DNA from 3 places in the Bacillus sp. PK6-025 genome. Region 2 is predicted to be linked to each of the others. Evidence: riboswitches for the same ligand, from Rfam matches in the RefSeq annotation. Region 2 holds a riboswitch; each other region holds the start of a gene.
The links. Region 2 has a riboswitch for S-adenosylmethionine ahead of mtnK (S-methyl-5-thioribose kinase). Riboswitches for the same ligand answer to the same signal wherever they lie in the genome.

Region 1 (7,397 bases), 220 kb from region 2:
GCGTTTTGTCATCAGTGTGAAACAGAAGTTTTTCAGCCATTTCGACTTCTTCTTTAGGAATGGAAGCGAACCGCTCAAGCTTTTCCGTATTGACGATCGCGTAATCAAGCCCGGCCTGTGTTGCGTGGTACAAGAATACAGCATTTAAGATTTCCCGGCCGACGGGCGGAAGACCGAATGAGACGTTGCTGACGCCGAGAATCGTTAAACATTCAGGGAGCCGCTCTTTGATGAGGCGGATGCCTTCGATCGTTTCTTTAGCTGAGCCGATGTATTGTTCATCACCTGTTCCGACAGGGAAGACGAGCGGATCGAAGATGATATCGCTGGCCGGTATTCCGTACTTTTCGGTGAGCAGCTGATGCGACCTGACGGCGACGGCCAGCTTCTTTTCCGCGGTGACCGCCATTCCCTCTTCATCGATCGTGCCGACGACGAGTGCCCCTCCGAACTGTTTGACGAGCGGGAGGATGTCAGCGAACCGTTCTTCGCCGTCTTCAAGGTTGATCGAATTGATGATCGCTTTTCCCTGTGAGTATTTCAGCGCCTTTTCAATCACCGTTTTGTCCGTCGAGTCGATGACAAACGGGGCTTTTACTTTTTTCATCGCTTCTTTTAAGAAGCCTTCCATATCTTCCGCTTCATCGCGGTCCGGGTCTGCAAGGCAGATGTCGATGACATGGGCGCCGTTTTTCACTTGGGCTCTCGCGATTTCGGATGCTTCCTCAAATTTCTGTTCAGCGATCAGCCGCTTGAATTTTCTCGATCCGATGACATTTGTCCGCTCCCCGACAAAAAGGGGACGCATCGTTTCTTCATAAATTAGTCCGTCGATCCCTGAGACGGTGTGCGGCTTTTTTTCCGAAGGGACCGTCCGCGGCGGCAGCGAGGCTACTTCATCGGCCAGCGCTTCAATATGGGCGGGCGTCGTTCCGCAGCAGCCGCCGACAATGTTCAGCCAGCCTTCTTCTGCAAACGCCTTGATTTTTTTCGCGAGCGATTGCGGTGATTCATGGTATTGTCCCTCCTCATCGGGGAGGCCGGCATTCGGATAGCAGCTGACGGCCGTCCTCGCAAGGGAAGAAAGGGTTCTGATGTGATCTGTCATAAATTCCGGGCCCGTCGCGCAATTTAAACCGACGCTGACCGGCTTCATATGCTCGAGTGAGATATAGAACGATTCGATATCCTGGCCGGCCAGTGTCGTGCCCATCGGTTCGATCGTGCCTGATACCATGAGGGGAAGGGTTTTGCCGGTTTTTTCGAAGGCTTGTCTGATACCGATAAAGCCCGCTTTAACGTTCAGCATATCCTGGCTCGTTTCGAGCAGCAAGAGGTCGGCTCCCCCTGTGATCAGCGCTCTTGCCTGTTCCTCGTAATTATCGATCAGCTCGTCAAAGGTCGTGCCGCCGGTGACGGAAAGGGTTTTTGTCGTCGGACCCATCGCGCCGGCGACAAACCTTGGCCATTCAGGTGTGGAAAACTTTTCGGCGGCCGCTTTGGCGAGTTTGACTGAAGCGAGGTTGACTTCATAGGCGCGCTGCCCGAGGTCGTACTCGTCCAGAACGAGCCGTGTGGCTCCGAATGTATTGGTTTCGATGATATCGGCTTTAGCGGCCAGATAGGCTTCGTGGATGCCCTGAATGATATGAGGTGCCGTGATGCTTAGAAATTCATTGCACCCTTCATAGGCCTCGCCGCCGAAGTCAGCGGCGGACAAACCGGCATTCTGGATCATCGTTCCCATCGCACCGTCAAGGACGAGGATTTTTTTCTTCAGCTGGTCATTGATGTTAAACATTTGTTTTCTCCTTTTCTTTCTGGTGGATATATGCCGTCAGTTCGGCGGTTAAATCAGACCGCAAAAACGGTGTGATCAGATAAATGCCGTTGAACAGGTCGCACGCCGCATCAAGCAGGGAGCGGGCGATCGCGAGCCCTTCCTCGGCCTGTTTTTGTTTGTCATTTCCCGCCAGCGCCATCTTTTCGCGGATTGAATCGGACAGTTTGATGCCGGGGATTTCGTTGTGGATGAATTCCGCGTTGCGGCTGCTGGTCAGCGGCATGACGCCGATATAGATCGGTGTTTCAAGATGCTTTGTTTCTTCGTGGATTTTGATGAGCTGCTCCTCTGAATAGACAGGCTGGGAAATGAAATAGTCTGCGCCGCAGGCGATTTTTTTCTCAAGCCGTTTCACCGCTTTGTCAATGTGTCTGACATTCGGATTGAAGGCGGCCGACACTGAGAAATTTGTTTTCTTGCCGAGCGGTTTACCTGAATATGACAAGCCTTCGTTGAACTGCTTGATCAGGCTGATCAAATCGAACGATGTCAGATCATAGACGGAAGTCGCTCCCGGAAAGTCGCCGATTTTCGACGGATCGCCGGTAATCGCCAGCACGTCTGACAGCCCCAGTGTATCGAGCCCCATTAGATGGGACTGCAGGCCGATCAGGTTGCGGTCTCTGCATGTAATATGGATCAGCGACCTCATATCGAGGCGCTGTTTTAAGAGCGCGCCGCAGGCGACATTGCTGATCCTCGGTGTGGCAAGCGAGTTGTCCGCCAATGTCAGTGCATCGATTCCGGCTGATTGAAGCTCTTTAGCGGCGTGCAAAAATTTCTCAAAGTTTAATTGTTTTGGAGGATCGAGTTCGACGATAATGGACCGTTTTTGCTTGGCCAGATCGTCGAGAACGGGCTCTGTCCTTTCGTTTTGAACAGCAAGCGCCGCTTTCTTTCTGATTTTCACGTGCTTTTCGGTGACTGGAGGAAGCCCTTTGACCGCCTCAGCCATCGCCCTGATGTGGTTCGGCGTGGTTCCGCAGCAGCCGCCAATGATCCGTGCGCCTTGATTGCGGAATTCCTCCGCGCTTTCCCTGAAATATTCATCATCTGTCTCATAAACAAGCCTGCCTTCGACAAGGGATGGGAGGCTGCTGTTCGGATAGACGGAAAGATAGGCGTCTTCTAAAAGCGGGACTTCTTCAAGCGCTCTGATCATATGATAAGGGCCGAGGCGGCAGTTGATGCCAACGACGTCTGCGCCGAGGGATGCCAGCTGCTTCAGGCCGTCCGCAAGCGGGGTTCCGTCCTGAAGAACGCCCTCTTCGTGCATTGAGACATTCAAAATGATCGGCAGCTCTGTTTCCTTTCTGGCAATCTTTAAAACTTCGCGCGCTTCTTCTAAATCATAATAGGTTTCGAGCAGAAGTCCGTCCGACTGCTCATTTAACAGAAGATAGAGCTGTTCGCGGAAGCTTCTTTTAATGTCCTCGAGAGAATACGAGTTTTTGTTGAACGTCCGGATTCCGCCGAGCGTACCGAGAACATAAGCAGAACCGGCGGCGGAGCGGGCGAGACGGACCGCTTTTTCGTTGATTTGTTTTGTTTCGTCTTCGAGCCCGTATCTGGACAGCTTAATGAAGTTTGCGCCGTACGTGTTCGTTTGAATAATATCGGCGCCGGCCTGTACATACGCTTCGTGGACGCGTCTCACTTCTTCGGGCTTGGAGATGTTCAGTTCCTCAAAACACCTGTCGATCCCGTAGGAATACAGAAGTGTGCCCATTGCGCCGTCCGCGATTAACGTTTTGCTTTTTATATCCTCCAAAAAACCCATCGTTTTCCCCCTTAAGCATTTTTGATAAACAAAAAAGTCTTCTGTGAAGCAGAAGACTTTTCATCGACATTGTCCGTCTTCTTATCTTCCAAGCAGACTGCTTGCTGGATTTAGCACCTTGGTCATGAATATTCATTCACCGGTTGCTGAGGCTTCATCGGGCCAGTCCCTCTGCCTCTCTTGATAAGAACAGCTATTTAGTTTCTATTGATTACTTTTACTCAATTTACCGAAAATCGGGAGAATAATCAACAGTAAATTAAGAATTTATCGAAAATTTATAAATTGGACATCAATCGGCAGGTCGGCTTCCCTCACCATCGCGATGATTTGCTGAAGGTCGTCTTTATTTTTTCCGGTTACGCGGACTTGATCATCCTGCACTTGCGATTTAACTTTCAGACCCGATTTTTTTATCAGGTTATTGATTTTTTTCGCGTTTTCTTTGTCGATGCCCTGAACTAGTTTTCCGCGCTGTCTGACCGTGCCGCCTGAAGCGTTCTCAAGCTTTGAGTATTCGATGTTTTTCGTCGGGACGTTCCGCTTGATCAGTTTGCCGACAAGCACGTCTTTCAGCTGGTTCATTTTAAATTCGTCGTCCGATACGAGAACGAGCTCGTCTCCTTCGAGTGTGATGCTGCTTTTTGACCCTTTGAAATCATAGCGTGTGCCGATTTCCTTGAGAGCGGTCTGAATTGCGTTTTGAACTTCAGGCAGTTCAACCTTTGAGACGATATCAAATGAGCTTTCTTTCGCCATGTGAAAACCTCCATCCATTTTACTTATGAGTCAATTATAGTAGAATAAGGTGAAACTTCCAATATCGAGCGGTTTGCCTGGCCGCGATCCGGCAATAATTTTAACATTGGAGGAATAATAAGAAAAAGAAAAACAGGCGGATAAGAAAGGAAGAAACAGTATGAAACCAGGACAGCAGCTAACATTGAAAATAGATCATAAAGCCGATTACGGTTACTTTTTGACGGACGGCGAAACGGCGGTCCTTCTGCATCAGAGCGAGATCACGGAGGATATTGAAGACAGAGAAGAGGTCGATGTCTTTTTATATGTCGATCATGAAGATCGCTTGGCGGCTACGATGAGAAAGCCGATGATCAGCGCTGAACAGTACGGCTGGGTGGAAGTCGTTGATGCCGTCAGCGGCATGGGGGTTTTCGTCGATGTCGGGCTCTCGAAGGACGCCCTCGTTGCGACAGAGCATCTCCCGCCGTATGAATCAGTATGGCCGCAAAAAGGGGACAGGCTGTACTGTATGCTGAAAATCACGGGGCACGGAAGGATGTTTGCCAAACCGGCGCCGGAGGATAAGATCAGCGAGCTGTTTAGTGAAGCTTCACCCGGTCTGATGAATAAAGAGCTCACCGGAACGATCTACCGCTTGATCGCATCAGGCTCTTTTATGATTTCCGAAACCGGCATCAGAGGCTTTATCCATTCTTCTGAGCGAAAGGAAGAGCCGAGGCTTGGGGAAAAGCTGACCGCAAGGGTGATCAAAGTAAAAGAAGACGGTTCTGTTAATCTGTCGCTTCTGCCAAGAAAGCAGGATGCCTTATCGGTTGATGCAGAACAAATTTTGACTTATATGAGAACGAGAAACGGCGCGATGCCGTTCTGGGATAAAAGCGACCCTGAGGATATCAAAGAGCGCTTCAACATGAGCAAAGCAGCATTTAAAAGGGCGCTCGGTCATCTGATGAAACAGGATAAAATCTATCAGGAAGAGGGCTGGACATACGAGAAAAAATAAATATGAGGCGGCGTCCGATGAGGACGCCGCCGGTTTTTTACAAGTGATCAGGCTTCTTTGATTCCTGGTGTTTACCGGCTTGTCTGTTCTTTTCAGCGAGCCGGTTTTTCTGCTGGTTGACGGCGTTGTTGTCAACTGGCTTTTTATCATCATCTTTCATGAGGAAGCACCTCCTGTCAAAATGTCGCTTTTAGCTTGCACACTGCCGGCGAAACTATGTACTCTCCCAACCGCGATGTTTTTTGCCGGGAAGTTTAAGCCTCCTTGTACCGCCAGCATACACATATCATAAGACCCAAAAAAAGGAGACTTGGTATGAAACATTGCTGCTCAGTTTACATTCAAAGTGTTTCGGCAGGAGGAGTCGTCAATTTTGGCGGTGCGTTCAAAATTTGTCCGATCACAATGGAAAAAGTGGTCGAGGGGTCTGGAGGTCCTGATGTCGCGACAGCGGCTGCCGGTTTTCTTGATGGAGCGCTTACACCGGCCGCCGCTGAAGGAACAGTCACCGAAGACAGCTGACGAAGAAAGCCTGCTTTTATCAAGCAGGCCTCTGTTTTACCTTATCTTTTGTCTTTCCCCGGAAAAAAGACCGCCAACGTTCCGGGGCCGGAATGGGCGCCGACCGCTGAACCGACCATGTTGACGACGATTTCCCCCGGCTGAAATTCGGCTTCGATCATCCGTTTGACCTCTTCGGCCGTCTCTTCGTCATCTCCGTGGCTGATGCCGACCGTCTGTCCGCTCAAATCGACGCTTCTTTCTTTCATCAAATCGATCATCCGTTTGAGCAGCTTCTTTTTGCCGCGGATTTTTTCCAAGGGGACAAGCTTGCCGTCTTCAACATGCAGGAGCGGTTTAATATTCAGCAAACCGCCGACAAATGCCGATGCTTTGCTGATTCTTCCGCCTCTTGCCAAATAAGTCAGGTCATCTACGGTAAAAATATGTTCAAGATGTTCGCAAAAGTCCTTTACAGACGATTCAATTTCTTGTATTGTATTGCCGTTAGTTGCGAGTTTAAGGGCGTGCTTAACCGCGAGCCCATAGCCTAATGAAGCGCATTTTGAGTCGATGATCCGCAGATCGAAATCAGGGAACTCTTCCTTGACTTCGTTTGCTGCCATCACAGCCGTCTGGTATGTTCCGGAAAGCTCTGAAGAAAAGGCGATATAGAGAGCGGGTTTGTTTTCGCCGGCCAGCTCGCTGAATGCATTCTTGAACCGCATCATGGACGGCTGGGACGTTTTCGGCGCTTTGCCTTCGCGCATCGCTTCATAAACGTCCAGAGGCTGAATCGTCAGAAGGTCATCGTACTCTTTTTCATCAAGCAGCACCTTTAACGGAATAAATGAGATGTGATGTTCATCATAAAAAGATTTCGGCAAATCTGCCGCACTGTCTGCTAAAAGGTGAACGTTCATTTGAACCCCTTCTTTCTAAAAAATGGTTGAAAAGGACGCCAAACTGTCCTTCGGTATATTTCGTTTTTTAGGTCAACTATATCATATATTTTCACATTGACGTTTTCAAAATATTGTTTTAAGGGTAAACCAAATATATACGAAAGTAGCGGAGGAACTAAATATGGTCATAGCTGAAGCAAAAAAATTGTTCATTGTCATCATCGGCGCCTTGTTAAATGCCATCGGATTGAATCTGTTTCTGATTCCCGCCGATGTTTACGCCAGCGGCTTTACGGGGGTAGCGCAGCTTTTATCGAGTGCGCTTGACCAGTACAGCCCGATTTACTTTTCAACGGGGACGCTATTGTTTATTTTAAACATTCCCGTCGGGATTCTGGGCTGGCTGAAGGTCGGGCGCTCATTTACGGTTTACAGCATTTTGAGCGTAGCCTTGACGACGGTCTTTTTAGGAATGCTCCCTGAGGCGAGCCTGTCAAACGATATTTTGCTGAACGCCGTGTTCGGCGGGGTGATCGCCGCGGTCGGAATCGGCCTGACCCTTAAATACGGGGCTTCAACGGGCGGTTTGGATATTATCGC
Region 2 (7,397 bases):
GGTGAAGGGAACAGGCTGAAATCAGCACCCGCATACCGGTTGAGCTTGCCGAGCAAGAGCGAATGGGAAAAACCGTAATGCGGCGACGAAGTGAGTGCGCCGCTTACTGCCGGGTGCGCCATGATCGGCAGCGGGATGTCGTCGTCTTCCGCAAGGCTTTGCAAAACATCGAGCCCGTAGGCAAACACATTCAGCAGCAACACATCGGCTCCGAGCTCGGCTGCTTTTCTCGCCTTCGATTTCAGCTCCATTGTCCTGCCCGTCAGGTTGACGGCATACAGCGTTTTGCGCCCTGTTTCTTCAAAAGCTGCCTCAAGCACTTTTTTTCCTTCCGTGATTCGTTTTTCAAAGGGGGCACTGCCTGTTTCGAATAAGATTTCATCGTCCTTGATCAAATCCACTCCGCCGAGCGCCTGCTGTCTGAGCTGTTCCTTCAAGTCTTCCATATCGCGGCCGATGACGCCTTTAAAAATGCTCATCAACAGAGGCCTTTCAAATTCGCCGATTTTTTTCCGGATCCCGTATACGCCGAATTTCGGGCCCGGCAATGATCGTTTAAAAGACTGCGAAAACTCCAAATCCGCCAATTTGATTTTTCCGTCGAGAGACAGCTTTCCAAAAACGGTCGTCAGCACAGCGGGAACGTCGCTTGTAAAATTGGCTTCCGGATAAGCGATGGTGACCGTTGCCTGTTTTTCCCCCAGCGCGCTTTCTGTTTCTTCGACCTTGACGACGCGTCCTTTATGCTTTTTCAGCTGTTCCTGCTTTAAGAGCGGCAGATCTGTCCACGACCCGACCGTCAGTCCGATCGCGATTTGCTCGGCCCGCTTTTCTGCGTCACATCCTTGATCTGTCAAAACATATGTTGCCAAAAGTTCACTCATTCTGTAGCTCCTTCCTGCTTCATGCATATAAAAAACCTCTTTTGCTGCTTTAGCTAAAAGAGGTTTCGCATTTCAGGTTCGAATCCTTATCTCTCAGCGTCAGCTGCAAGAATTAGCACCGTGCTTAAAAAGTCGGTTGCCGGGCTTCATCGGGCTTGTCCCTCTGCCTGCTCTTGATAAGAATATTGATTTTATAAATTATTTTGAATTATCCCATCGTTTTTCCCGGTTGTCAATGACTGTGGCCGGTCTTTTTGAATATATTCAGCTTGGCAATGCGCGAAGCCGCTTCCCGGAGCCGCTCTTCGCTTGTCAAGAGGCCGACTCTCACATAGCCTTCTCCGTATTTGCCGAAGCCGATGCCGGGCGCTGTGACGACATTCGCTTTTTCGAGAAGCAGATCGGAAAAAGCCTCAGATGTATACCCGTCAGGGACAGGCATCCAGGCGAAAAAAGAACCTTGCGGAGCATCCGCGTGCCAACCGATTTCGCGGACCGCACGAATCCATACATCCCGCCTTTTTTCGTAGCGCTCATTTTGCTCCTTGACACACGCTTGGTCTGATAGAAGCGCGGCTGCCGCGGCGTCTTGGACCGCTTTAAAAAGGCTGACATACATATGGTCCTGATAAAGGTTCAGCGCTTCGATCACAGATGCGTTGCCAACTGCAAACCCGACCCGCCATCCAGCCATATTATACGTTTTGGAAAGCGTGTAAATTTCGATTCCTGTGTCTTTTGCCCCCTCCGTTTCGAGAAAGCTGACAGGCCTCTTGCCGTCGTAGCCGATCGCACCGTAGGCAAAATCGTGGACGACGCAAATTCCGTTCGACTTGGCAAACCGGACAGTCTCTTCGAAAAAAACAGGCGTGGCTTGGGCACCGGTTGGATTGTTTGGATAATTTAAATACATGAGCTTCGCATTTTCTTTCACTTCCTTCGGAATCCGGCTGTAGTCAGGCAGAAACTGATTGCCCGCTGTAAGCGGCATCGTTTCCATGTTCGCTCTTGCCAGCTCAACGCCCGACCAGTAGTCGGGATAGCCGGGATCGGGAACGAGCACGGCATCCCCCGGATTTAACAAACATTGCGGAAGCTCGACAAGACCGGCTTTTCCGCCGAACAATACAGCGACTTCGCGTTCGGGATCGAGCTCTACGCCGTATTCCCTTCGATAGAACGCGGCTGCCGCCTCCTTGAGTGAACGGCTGCCGCGAAAGGAGGAATACTGATGGTTTTTAGGGTTGCGAACGGCTTGCGCCATTGTATCAACGATGTGATCAGGTGTCGGCTGATCGGGATTCCCCTGGCCGAGATTAATCACATCATGGCCGGCGGCGATTTTTTCATTCACCTTTTTCACCAAGGAAGCGAAAAACTGCTCAGGCAGCTGTTTCAGCACATCTGAAAGCTCAAATTTCATATGATTCACCCGCTTTTGAAAAATTCTTGAAATGATAGTCCATCATCATATATTGTTAAATGTAAAATGTAAAGAAAAAAATGAGGTGATCCAGATTGAAGCTGACAATTTCATGTCTGCAATTCGATATCGCATACGGCAATCCTTCTGAAAATTTTAAAAAAGCGGAGCAGCTGATCGAACAGGAAAGCCGGAAAGCGGATGTTCTTCTCCTTCCCGAGCTGTGGACGACGGGTTATGATTTAAAAAATCTCGGCTCCATCGCAGATGAAGAAGGCAGGCAAACGAAGAGATGGCTGCAGGAAACGGCAAAAGCAAACCGTGTCCATATCATATGCGGCTCTGTCGCCGTTAAGAAAAAAAGCGGTGTGTACAATATCATGTACATCGCAGACAAAAACGGACATTTGATCAAAGAATACAGCAAAGCTCACCTTTTCCAGCTGATGGACGAACACCTTTATTTGTCAGCGGGCTCAGGCGACGGGAGCTTCGAGCTTGAAGGGATCCCGGCTGCGGGGTTTATCTGCTACGACATCCGTTTCCCGGAATGGATCAGAAAACATACGAAGGAAGGTGCGGGCATCATCTTTGTATCGGCGGAATGGCCGCTCGCCCGCCTCGATCACTGGCAAAGCCTTTTAAAAGCCAGAGCGATTGAAAATCAGTGCTTTGTCGCAGCCTGCAACCGAGCGGGAAGTGACCCGGCAAACGAATTTGCGGGCCACAGCATCATCATTGATCCGCTCGGCCGCACCCTCGCTGAAGCAGGGAGCGGTGAAGCCGTCATCAGGACCGAAATCAACCTCGGGGACATTGAAAAAGCGCGGGGGCAAATTCCGGTTTTTGAGGACATTCGCAGAGATTTATATTAAAAAAGTGTTGACAAGAAAACTGAGATGCTGGTAACATTTTCAGCAACTGACCGAACTGAAATTTCAAAATTTTATATTGATTTCTCTTATCGAGAGTTGGGTGAAGGACTGGCCTAATGACCCCAACAGCAACCGACCGTAATACCATTGTGAAATGGGGCGCGAAATTCTGCGCCGCTAGGGCACGGTGCTAATTCCATCAGACTTTGAATTCTGAGAGATAAGAGAGGCGAACGCGACAAATCAGCCTCTTTCTCTCGATGAGAAAGAGGCTTTTTTATTGTTAACGACATTTAGGGGGAATCACACATGACCGTAACGAAAACCGCAGCATACGAAACTTTGACCGAAAGCTCCGCGGCCGCGCTGGCCGTCCGCCTCGGGCTTTTTCCAAGCAAAAGCACCCTGACATGCCGGGAGATCGGGGACGGAAACTTGAATTTGGTCTTCCGCGTGTATGACAAAGAGCAGCAAAAAGGGCTGATCATCAAACAGGCGGTGCCTTATGCGAAAGTCGTCGGCGAAAGCTGGCCGCTGTCGCTTGACAGGGCGAGAATCGAAAGCAGTGCGCTGATCCGCCAAGCCGAGCATGTCCCGCACCTTGTCCCGAACGTGTACTATTCTGACACCGAGCTTGCCGTTACCGTATTGGAAGACCTTTCTCACTTGGAAATCGCCAGAAAAGGACTGATTGACGGGAAGGATTATCCCCACCTGTCGGAAGACATCGGAGAATTCCTTGGAAAAACACATTTTTACTCGTCTGAATATGCACTTGACCCAACAGTTAAAGGGCGGCTTGTGAAGCAGTTTACGAATCCGGATCTGTGCGATATTACAGAAAGCCTTGTGTTCACAGACCCTTTCTTTGATCATGAGACAAACGATTTCGAAGAAGAGCTTCGCGATGAAGCGGAAGATCTTTGGCGCAATGAAGCATTAAAAATTGAAGCGGCAAAACTGAAACAGCGCTTTTTGTCTGCAGAGGAAACGCTGATCCACGGCGACCTTCATACAGGCAGCATTTTCGCAAGTGAAGAAGCCGAAACGAAAATCATCGACCCTGAATTTGCGTTTTTCGGCCCGATCGGGTTTGACATTGGACAGTTTATCGCCAACCTGCTGCTGCACGCGCTTTCCCGCGAAGAAAACAGGCGGGCTCCTTTATACCGCCATGTCGAGACCGTCTGGCATACGTTCAGCCGGACATTCAGCGAAGCATGGGAAAACGATGCTCTTGACGCTTGCAAAAATGAGAAAGGACGCCTTGAATCAGTTCTGAAGCAGGCGTTTGAAGACGCAGCAGGCTTTGCCGGCTGCGAAATGATCCGCCGGACGATCGGCCTTGCCCATGTGGCGGACCTTGAAACAATCGTTCCGTTTTCCCGGAGAATCAGCCAAAAAAAGCTCGCCCTTAAAATAGGCGCAGCATTCATAGAAAAACGCAGTGGTTTCCGGACGCCAAAAGACTTGATTGAAGCGTTTCGGAACGCACTTAAGGAGTGAATGACATGCCTGAACAATTTGCGGTGCCCCGCTCTGTCGAATGGGAAGAAGCATCGGTAAAAATTCTGAACCAGCAAAAGCTTCCCGAAAAGACGGAATACCTGCACCTCACAACAAAAGAAGACGTCTATGATGCGATTCAAACGCTGAAAGTGAGGGGTGCACCTGCCATCGGCATTACAGCCGCCTTCGGACTCGCCCTTTGCGCACAAAGCATCAATACATCTGAGGTTTCCGCGTTTCTGGTGGAACTCGGAAAAATCAAAGATGAACTCAATCAGGCAAGGCCGACAGCCGTCAATTTATCCTGGGCTCTCAATCGGCTGGTAATAAGTGCGGAGGACGCAAAATCGGTCAATGAAGCAAAAACAAATCTGATCCATGAAGCCATTCAGATCCAGGTTGAAGACGAAGAAACGTGCCGGCAAATCGGACAGAATGCACTGCATTTGTTCAAATCGGGTGACAGCATCATGACCATCTGCAACGCCGGCTCGATTGCGACAAGCAGGTACGGTACGGCCCTTTCCCCGTTTTATCTTGCCAAAACAAAGGACCTCGACCTTCATATTTATGCCTGTGAAACGAGGCCTGTCCTGCAAGGGGCGCGCCTGACGGCGTGGGAGCTTATGCAGGGGGGAATTGACGTGACGCTGATTACAGACAGCATGGCTGCCCATACGATGAAAGAAAAAAACATTTCAGCCGTCATTGTCGGAGCGGACAGGATCGCGAGAAACGGAGATACAGCCAATAAAATCGGAACATACGGCTTGGCAATCCTCGCCAAAGCCTTTCAAATCCCGTTTTTTATCGCCGCTCCCCTGTCAACTTTTGATGTTTCGATTTCATGTGGCGACAACATTCCGATTGAAGAACGCGATCCGGATGAAGTCAGGCTGATAAACGGAACGCAAATAGCTCCGCAAGAGGTGCCAGTGTTCAACCCTGCTTTTGATATCACGCCGCACGATTTAATCTCTGGCATCATTACGGAAAAAGGGATTATCACAGACAGGTTTGAAGAAGAAATTGAAGCGCTGTTTTCCGCTGAAGCCCTTACTTAGGCCGCTTTAGCGGATTTTAATCGATTTGATGATGTCTTTCTTCTGCTCTTCGGTCAACACGTGCAGCTTGACGAACAATTCCGCGTATCCTGCTATTTTGTTCGGGCGGTTCGTTTTCACTTATTCGTCCTCCTTTTTTACCAAGACCAACATTTTTAACTTAATAAAATTATATGTCGCTGACGAAAAAAAGAAACGGCGTGCTCGTATATTATTTTCCCTTATACGCAATATTTTCGATGTCGAGCAGCACCGCTTTTTTATCCGTTTCATTTCCGGAGTACCCCGTTAAAGAACGATTTTTGCCGATGACACGGTGGCACGGAATCAAAATCGGCAGCGCATTTCTTTTATTGGCCTGGCCGATTGCGCGAACCGCTTTCGGATTCCCGACGGCGCACGCGATATCTAAATAGCTCCGTGATTCACCGTACGGGATCAACTGCAGCGCCTCCCACACTTTTTTCTGAAACGGGGTTCCATCCTGGCGGAGAGGAAGGGTGAACGTCTTCCGCTCCCCCCTGAAATATTCTTCGAGCTGGCGCTTTGCCTCCTTCAACAATTCCGTTTCGGTCCGGCGAAGCTCCAAGCCGTCTTGCTGGAGCTGTTTTAGTTCATCTTTTTCAAATAGCAAATGCGTAATGTGGTGATTTTCCTCGACAATGTAAGCTTGTCCAAAAGGCGAGGTCATTTCAATATAAAAGCCCACGATGCGATTAAGCCTCCTCCTCATGATGCTGTCTGATCGGGAGAGTCAGATGGAATGTCGTGCCTCTCCCTTCTTCACTTTCAACTTCGATTTTTCCATTATGCTCTTCAATAATTTTATAACTGACCATGAGCCCGAGTCCAGTGCCCCGTTCTTTTGTCGTGTAAAAAGGTTCGCCGAGCCTCTTCAATTTGTCTTCTGTCATGCCGATTCCTTCGTCAGCAAGCGAGATAATGATATGGTCGTCTCCTTTCGGTTTGATCGACACATATACGTTGCCTCCGTCAGGCATCACTTCAATCGCATTTTTCAAAATGTTGATAAATACCTGTTTCAGCTGATTCGGCTCGCAATAAATCAGCGGAATGCCGCCTTCGCACTTCAGATGCATCTGAACGTTGTCAAGGTTTGCCTGTGCGTGCAGCAAATCCATTGTGTCCTGCATGATTTTGACGATATTTTTTTCTTCATACATAATCGCCTGCGGTTTTGCAAGGATGAGAAACTCCGTAATAATCGATTCAATCCTTTTGAGTTCTGATGTGATGACATTAAAGTAAAGCGCGTGATCCTCATTTTGGATGCTGCCTTTCAGCAGTTGGATAAATCCTTTTAGCGCCGTCATCGGGTTGCGGATTTCATGGGCAATTCCGGCTGCGAGTTCGCCGACGACGTGAAGGGTATCAGACTTGCGGAGCCGCTCTTCAAGCTCTTTTCGTTCTGTCACGTCTCTGAGCATCGCCAAGTTCATATTTTGAATGATATTTCTTTTAAATGAAAATTCAAGAATCCGTTTTTGGTCGCTCAGCAGGAATGGGATGTCATTGTCCATTTCTTCTAAGGAAATCGTTTTAGCGGGAGAAGCTGCGTTTTCTATATGATAGCCGGAGATGACATCAAGTAGATTGGACGTTTTCAGCTGTTCAAGAGGGG
Region 3 (7,397 bases), 1.8 Mb from region 2:
CTATAAAGAACTTGAACGGGAAGGAATAATTGAAACGTTGAGGGGGAGAGGAACGTATATTTCAGAAAACGCGAAAGTTACGCTTGATGAAGGGAAGATTGCGATGATTAAAGAGCAGTTAAAGCAGCTGATCATCGATGCGCATTACGCTGGGATCGACACTAAAAAGCTGCAGGAGTGGATGGCGGAAATCGACAAAGAAGTGAGAGGAGGGGAAGTGAATGATTGAGCTCAAATCTGTATCAAAAACCATTGACGGAAAACAAATACTCAAAAACATCTCCTTTAAGCTTGAGGAAGGAGAGATTTTCGGACTGCTCGGCAGAAACGGCTCAGGGAAAACGACGCTTCTCCGCCTGATTCAGCAAATCCTGCTGCCTGATGAGGGAGATATCTACTTCGGCAGCGTCAAGGTGAAGGACCATCCGCTCGTCAAGCGCAATATCGTCTATATGCCCGTTCAAAACACCTATTTCGAAAAATACAATTACAAACAGCTCGTCAATATTTTGCGAAACATTTATCCTGACTTTGATGTTACATACGCTAATGAATTAATGAACCGCTACGATATTCCCGAAACAAAAAAGTACAGGGAATTGTCTACAGGATTGAAAAAGCAAATGTCGCTGATCTTGTCATTTGCGATCCGGCCGGCGGTCATCCTGCTCGATGAACCGACAGACGGCATTGATGCCGTCACAAGACAAGATGTTCTCCAGCTGATGGTCGATGAAGTGGCTGAAAACAACACGACGATTCTCATCACATCCCACCGGCTTGAGGATATTGAAAGAATGTGCAACCGAATCGGTTTTCTCGAAGACAATACATTGTCGAACATCATGGATCTTGATGAACTGAAAGGCGATTTTATTAAAATCCAAATGGCATTTGAAGAAGATGTCAATTTGAAAATCAGGGAAAGGGAAATCCCTGTTTTGGATCACACCGGCGTGTTTTATACGGTGTTGATTCCGAAAGCAGACGATGTGAGCAAACAATTTCTAAAAAGTTTGTCTCCGAAAGTTTGGAACGAGCTTCCGGTCAGTCTTGAGGAAGTATTCATCGCGAAGTATGGAGGTAAGCGAAGATGGTAGACCGCGGACTTTTATATAAAGAGTGGAAACAGCATTTCTGGATTTTTTTAGTTGTGTTTGCAGCGGTGATGCTGAGTGAACCGTTTTCGATTTTAAATGATTATTTTCAGTATCAAGGATGTCTTGCGGAACAGAAAAAATTTCCCGATATAGAGTGCGTTTTATATAAAGATTATGAGATAAGCGGGGTCATGAGAATGTTCTGGATTGGCGGAGTCGCGCTTGCACTCAGCCAGATCGGGTTTGAACGGAGCAGAGGAACGCTTGATTTCACACTCGGGCTCCCTTATAGGCGAGGCATCATTTTCAATACGAAATATTTCTTGGGTATTACAATTCTTTTAACAGCCCAGCTATTATCTTACTTGTTATCTTATGCCTTAGTTGTTTTGTATAAGGTTGACGTCGTCAACTTTCACGAGTATTTTATCGGATCGGTCATATTCTGCTTTATGGTCTACTCGCTTGTCATGGCGGCGGGCGCGATGACCGGCAATCCGCTGGCCCAGATGATTGTTGCTTTTTCAACGTCGATTCTGCCTTATTTGCTGATCGGCCTTCCGATGGCAAACTTGCAGATTATCATGAGTTTCTTTGGGGTTAATTCTGCTTTATTTTCTCAGGATTCATATTTTTTAAATTATATAACGCCGATTGTGTACCTCGACGGTTTCGGCGTCCATAACGGCGGCTTGGCCTTTACGCTGTTGATTCCGCTGGTCATGGGGATCTTGTTTTATATAATCGGCTATTTTTGCTTTATCAAACAGCAGCTTGAACGGAACGGACATTTTTTTCTCTGGAGAAAAATGGATCGCCCGATTCAAATTCTCGTGATTTTATTTGGCATCTGGGGATTCGGCGCAGCCACTTCTTCTAGCCTGTTCAGCTATATCTTCGGTATGTTGATCGGTTCGGCAGTCGGATTCTTAATCAGTTACTTCTTGATTTTCAAAAAAATAAAACAGCTGTAATCCATAATGGAGAGGAGATTTACAAATGATCAGTGTAGAGCATATTCACCACTCATTTAAAGTCGGCAAAAAGGGGAGGGAAAATGAAATTAAAGTGTTAAAGGATGTCTCGCTTACCGTTGAAAAAGGCGAAATCGCCTGCATTGTCGGACGGAGCGGTTCCGGAAAATCGACGCTGTTGAACTTGATTTCCGGCTATATCGCCCCGACAAAAGGTAAGATCGTCATTGACGGTACGGATGTCACAAAGTACAGCGAAAAAGAATGGGCGGCATTCAGGCTTGAACATTTCGGCTTCATCTTTCAAAGTTTTCAGCTGATTCCGAGCTTGACGACTTACGAAAACATCGAACTGCCTCTGACTTTAAAAGGTGTTCATCCGTCTGAGCGGAAGCAGCGCGTCAATGAGATGCTTCACCGCGTCGGCCTTGAAAACCACGCTGGACACTATCCGAATGAGCTTTCAGGCGGACAGCAGCAGCGCGTCAGCATCGCCCGCGCTTTGATTTTGAATCCGTCAATCATTTTAGCCGACGAGCCGACCGGAAGCCTGGACTCCGAAACAGAACAGGAAATCCTCGAATTCATTCGGCAGCTGAACAGGGAGCGCGGTATTACATTCGTCATCATCACGCACGATGACGAGGTGGCATCGATCGCCAAAACGAAATTTCAGTTATCTGACGGCGTGTTAGAGAAAGGGGAAGAGACTGTTGAAGTTTAAGGATCAGTTGAAGTTCATTAGAAGAAATATGAAGAAAAACCGCCTGCGTGTATTCATGACCATTCTCGCAACAACGGTGGCCTGCGCGTTTTTAATCGTGCTCGCATCGGTCGGATTCGGACTGCAAAAATCGATGACTGAACAGCTGATGAAAGAACAGATTGTCACTGAAATTCAGGTTGTCGGAAAAGAAGGAAAGAGCGATCGGAAAGTTCAAAAGAAAGACTTGAAAGAATTCGAAAATCGCAAAGATGTGTCCGCGATTATCGAGCGCACGCAGGTGTTCGCACCTGCTGAAGCAAAGTTGGGCAACAGGACAAACAATCAAATGTCGAATATCACGATTACTGACATGGCTGCTGAACAAAAAGCCAATATTAAACTCGATCGCGGCCGCGTAGCGAAAACACCGAATGAAATCGTCGTCGGCTACCATTTCGGGAAGAATCTCTGGACGAAAAAAGAAGCCCAAGATTATGAAAAGCAGATGGAAAATAATGCTGAGGAAGTAAAAGAACCAAAAGGATACGCAGAAGATATTCTCGGCAAAACAATTGAATTAAAGATCTCAAAAATGGATGAAAAAACAGGAGAAGAAGGGAAAGCGAAAACATATGATCTGAAAGTTGTCGGAGTGACGAAAAAACCTTCTTATGAATGGGCAAGCGATTCAACGGTCTATGTCAGCAACGACATGCAAAAAGACATCACCGGATTTCTGAAGGCGGACAAAGACAACGGCACGATCGAAAAAAAGCTTTCGGTTTACGCGGATAATTTTGAACATGTCGGACAGCTGACAACAGATTTGGAGGATGAAGGCTACTACGTCGATTCAATAACGAAAAAACTCGAAAGCATCAATCTGTTTTTCATGGCTTTTAAAATCGGTCTGATCTTTGTCGGAGTCATTGCCGTTTTGATTTCAGCCATCGGGATTTTCAACACGATGACAATGGCGGTTACAGAACGGACGCAGGAAATCGGGATTATGAAAGCGATCGGGGCCAGCCCGAATGTGATCCGCCGAATGTTCCTGCTGGAAAGCGCCTATATCGGCATCTTAGGATCTGTTTTAGGTATTATCATTTCATACGGTGTCAGCTTTTTAGTGAACAAGATTATTCCTGTCATTTTATCATCGGTTTCAGAAGGAGAAGCGAGTGCGGCAGAGCTCAGCATCACCTTCTCGCATATTCCGGTCAGCCTTGTACTCATCGCCACCTTGATCAGTGCAGGCGTCGCCATTCTTTCAGGCCTGAATCCGGCCATTAAAGCGACAAGAACGAACGTGCTGACAGCATTAAGAAGAGAGCTTTAAGAAAAAAGCTGGCGGTATGCCGGCTTTTTTAACGTTTCGGAGGTCTGTACCCCGCATCACGCGCCTCCTGTTCTGTGCAGAACCAGCGGGCGACGTTTTTCGTGCGGTCATAATATGTACTTCCCGGTGTATGATAAATATGGTTGACGCTTCCTTTGATTTTGCACTCCTGTTTGCTTTCACCGCTGTTTTTCTTAGGGGAGGGCGCGCTGTGTGACGTTCCGGCCTGAGCGGTGGCGTTCTTTTCTTTTACAGTGGCTTCGGTACTGCCGCTTTTTTCTTCAGTTTTAGCCAGTTTTTCTGACAGCGATTTTGTTTTTTTCGTAAGCGAGTCTTTTTCTTTTGTCAGTTTTTCATTTTCTTTTTTTAATGTGTCATTCTCCGTTTTGGCTGCCTTCAGTTTTTCGTTTGCTTGATTGAGCTGCTGCTTTAATGCGGTTTGCTCCTTTTGTACAGCGCTGTGTTCAGTTTTCAGTTCCTGAAGCTCGGTTGTCAGGTCCTCTGTTTTTGTCTCATCGATGGCATATGTTTCCTCACTGTAATAAGGCGCAGAGATGATCAGGAGGAGAAGTCCGCCTGCAAAACAAGGATAAAAGAGTTTTCTGGAAAACCTTTTGCCTGGAGAAAAGATTCTTCTGATCAAATGAAATACAAGATAGCAGATGGAAAAAATAAAGGATAAAAACCCGATCAGCATGATAGATTCCATGATTCGTCTCCTTTCGTGTTTGATAACTATATTTTAGCTTAAAAAGAAAAAAATGTTTATACCAAAAAACTTCTTGCAAATCTAAATATTCAAACGTAAAATAAAGAAATCATTTAAAAAACCGAATATGCAGCTTATAAAGAGAGATGGAGGGACTGGCCCGGCGAAATCTCAGCAACCTGCAGCAGAGCAAGGTGCTAAATCCAGCAGAATGTCAGGCGCATTCTGAAAGATAAGTTGAACAACTCTTTCAGGCGCTGAAAGAGTTTTTTTTATTTTGGAGGAGGAGATATACATGAACAAGATATTAAAATGGACTTCCGTGCTGGGACTGGCCTTGAGCATGGCGCTTCTGACCGCATGCGGAAACAATGCCGAAAGCGATGGTAAAACGATCAAAATAGGCGCTACTGCAGGACCGTATTACGATATGGTCAAAAAAGCGATTCAGCCTGAACTTGAGAAAAAAGGCTACAAAGTTGAAGTGGTCGAATTCACCGACTATGTACAGCCGAACACGGCGTTAAGCGAAGGCGAACTCGACGCCAATTTGTTTCAACATGAGGTTTTTATGAAATCATACAATCAAGAAAACAATAAACATCTTGCTGCACTCATTTCTGTGCCGACCGCTCCGATGGGTCTCTATTCTGCCAAATATAACGACTTGAACGATGTCAAAAACGGGGCGGAAGTGGCTGTTCCAAACGATCCGGCCAATGCCGCCAGGGCATTTTTAACGCTCCAGGATCAGGGGCTGATTCGGCTGAAAAGCGATGTCGACACATTGAAAGCCTCTGTGCAGGATATTGCGGAAAATCCGAAAAAGCTGACATTTAAACAGCTTGAATCTGCCAATCTTCCAAGAGCGGTCGATGACCTGGATATCGCGGCTGTCCCGGGTAATTTCGCTCTCTCCGCTAATATGAAGTTGCAGGACGCGCTGGCGCTTGAGAACATGCCTGACCGCTACCGCAATCAAGTGGTAGTGGATGAAAAAAACAAAGACAAGCCATTCGCCAAAGATCTCAAAGAAGCGGTAAAATCCAAAGCTTTCGAAGATGCGATCGATCGGGAATTCGCCGGTTTCGGAAAGCCAAAATGGATGACGCAATCATAAAAAAATTCCCCCTTTAAAAAGGGGGTTTTTTATGTTGAAAATCGAAATCGTGTCAATTGAAAAAAATGGGCAAAACGAATAGAATCTAGAGGGAATGCTAAAGAGAAAGAAGGAAACGCTATGCCGCGCACATTATGGCTTTTGGTCATCGGAATGTTTATCAATGTCACAGGGGCATCTTTTTTATGGCCGCTGAATACCATCTATATCCATCAGCATTTGGGAAAGTCGCTGACAGCGGCCGGATTTGTGCTGATGCTGAACTCAGGGGCAAATGTGCTGGGCAACCTGTTCGGAGGATATTTATTCGATAAAATCGGCGGATTTAAAACGGTCGTACTTGGAATTGTGATCACGTTTGCGAGCCTTTCAGGCCTCGTCTTTTTTCACGAGTGGTTCCAATACATTCTTTTCTTAACATTGGCCGGTTTTGGATCAGGGATCGTGTTTCCGGCATGCTATGCAATGGCCGGATCGGTTTGGCCGGAAGGCGGCAGAAAGCCGTTCAATGCTGTATACGTGGCGCAAAATGCAGGGGTGGCAGTTGGTTCAGCGCTCGGCGGAATTGTCGCGTCTTTTTCATTTACGTATGTTTTTCTGGCGAATGCGATGCTGTATGCCGTCTTTTTCATGATTGCGATTTTCGGATTTAGACGCATCCGGTCTGAAAAAGCCATGCAGTCTTCTGTTTTGGATCATGCCGATTCAGTCAGCGGGAAATCTAGATTCTCCGCGCTTTTGGTTATATGTACGGGCTACCTGCTCGGCTGGGTCGCTTATTCGCAATGGTCCTCGACCATCGCTTCACACACCCAGGAGCTGGGGATATCTCTTGGGCAGTACAGCGTACTTTGGACAGTGAACGGGGCGCTCATTGTTTTCGGTCAGCCGCTGATTGGTTTTTTTGTGAAACGGTTTGCCGAATCGCTGAAAAACCAAATCGTGATCGGATTTGTCATTTTTATGATGGCATACGGAATTTTGTTTGGCGCTGAACGGTTTCCGGCGTTTCTTGCCGCGATGGTTGTGCTAACCATTGGCGAAATGCTTGTATGGCCGGCTGTGCCGACAATCGCCAACCGCCTCGCTCCGAGGGGAAAAGAAGGGTTTTATCAAGGGTTTGTCAACAGTATGGCGACCGGCGGAAGAATGATCGGGCCGCTTTTTGGCGGAATGCTGGTTGATTATTTCAATATGCAGCTTTTGCTTGCGGTTCTGCTCGTATTGCTGCTGTTCGCAATAGGAACGGCGTTTTTATACGACAGGAAGGAAAAGCAGCTCTCCGCTCAATCAGATGCATAAGTGGTATAGAAAAAATAGGTAATTGTAATTATATGAAAATGAATCGAAGGAATCAAGATTATCAACCAAATCTTCACATATAATGGAAGAAACAAGCTTTTTTTCTTCTCAGACAGAACACATTTTCTGTATGGTAGTATCGAATAT

Region 1: another riboswitch for S-adenosylmethionine. It lies ahead of M1D67_RS06200 (bifunctional homocysteine S-methyltransferase/methylenetetrahydrofolate reductase); the one in region 2 lies ahead of mtnK (S-methyl-5-thioribose kinase).
Region 3: another riboswitch for S-adenosylmethionine. It lies ahead of M1D67_RS16570 (MetQ/NlpA family ABC transporter substrate-binding protein); the one in region 2 lies ahead of mtnK (S-methyl-5-thioribose kinase).

The regions. Positions count from the first base shown of each region.
Region 1 covers NZ_CP096509.1:1,230,911-1,238,307, forward strand. The annotation lists gene metH (methionine synthase) at 1-1,801, opposite strand, end outside; gene M1D67_RS06200 (bifunctional homocysteine S-methyltransferase/methylenetetrahydrofolate reductase) at 1,794-3,623, opposite strand; SAM riboswitch class I at 3,702-3,813, opposite strand; gene M1D67_RS06205 (YajQ family cyclic di-GMP-binding protein) at 3,891-4,382, opposite strand; partial or broken gene M1D67_RS06210 (CvfB family protein) at 4,523-5,391, shown strand; gene M1D67_RS06215 (DUF3941 domain-containing protein) at 5,429-5,551, opposite strand; gene M1D67_RS06220 (spore germination protein) at 5,707-5,913, shown strand; gene M1D67_RS06225 (DegV family protein) at 5,955-6,815, opposite strand; gene M1D67_RS06230 (YitT family protein) at 6,979-7,397, shown strand, end outside.
Region 2 covers NZ_CP096509.1:1,448,647-1,456,043, reverse strand. The annotation lists gene mtnW (2,3-diketo-5-methylthiopentyl-1-phosphate enolase) at 1-884, opposite strand, end outside; SAM riboswitch class I at 968-1,067, opposite strand; gene M1D67_RS07395 (pyridoxal phosphate-dependent aminotransferase) at 1,117-2,307, opposite strand; gene M1D67_RS07390 (carbon-nitrogen family hydrolase) at 2,403-3,182, shown strand; SAM riboswitch class I at 3,266-3,409, shown strand; gene mtnK (S-methyl-5-thioribose kinase) at 3,492-4,688, shown strand; gene mtnA (S-methyl-5-thioribose-1-phosphate isomerase) at 4,694-5,755, shown strand; gene M1D67_RS07375 (hypothetical protein) at 5,762-5,875, opposite strand; gene M1D67_RS07370 (methylated-DNA--[protein]-cysteine S-methyltransferase) at 5,967-6,464, opposite strand; gene M1D67_RS07365 (PAS domain-containing sensor histidine kinase) at 6,472-7,397, opposite strand, start outside.
Region 3 covers NZ_CP096509.1:3,245,067-3,252,463, reverse strand. The annotation lists gene M1D67_RS16600 (GntR family transcriptional regulator) at 1-229, shown strand, start outside; gene M1D67_RS16595 (ATP-binding cassette domain-containing protein) at 222-1,100, shown strand; gene M1D67_RS16590 (ABC transporter permease subunit) at 1,094-2,074, shown strand; gene M1D67_RS16585 (ABC transporter ATP-binding protein) at 2,100-2,798, shown strand; gene M1D67_RS16580 (ABC transporter permease) at 2,788-4,119, shown strand; gene M1D67_RS16575 (sunset domain-containing protein) at 4,148-4,828, opposite strand; SAM riboswitch class I at 4,960-5,067, shown strand; gene M1D67_RS16570 (MetQ/NlpA family ABC transporter substrate-binding protein) at 5,124-5,948, shown strand; gene M1D67_RS16565 (MDR family MFS transporter) at 6,069-7,250, shown strand.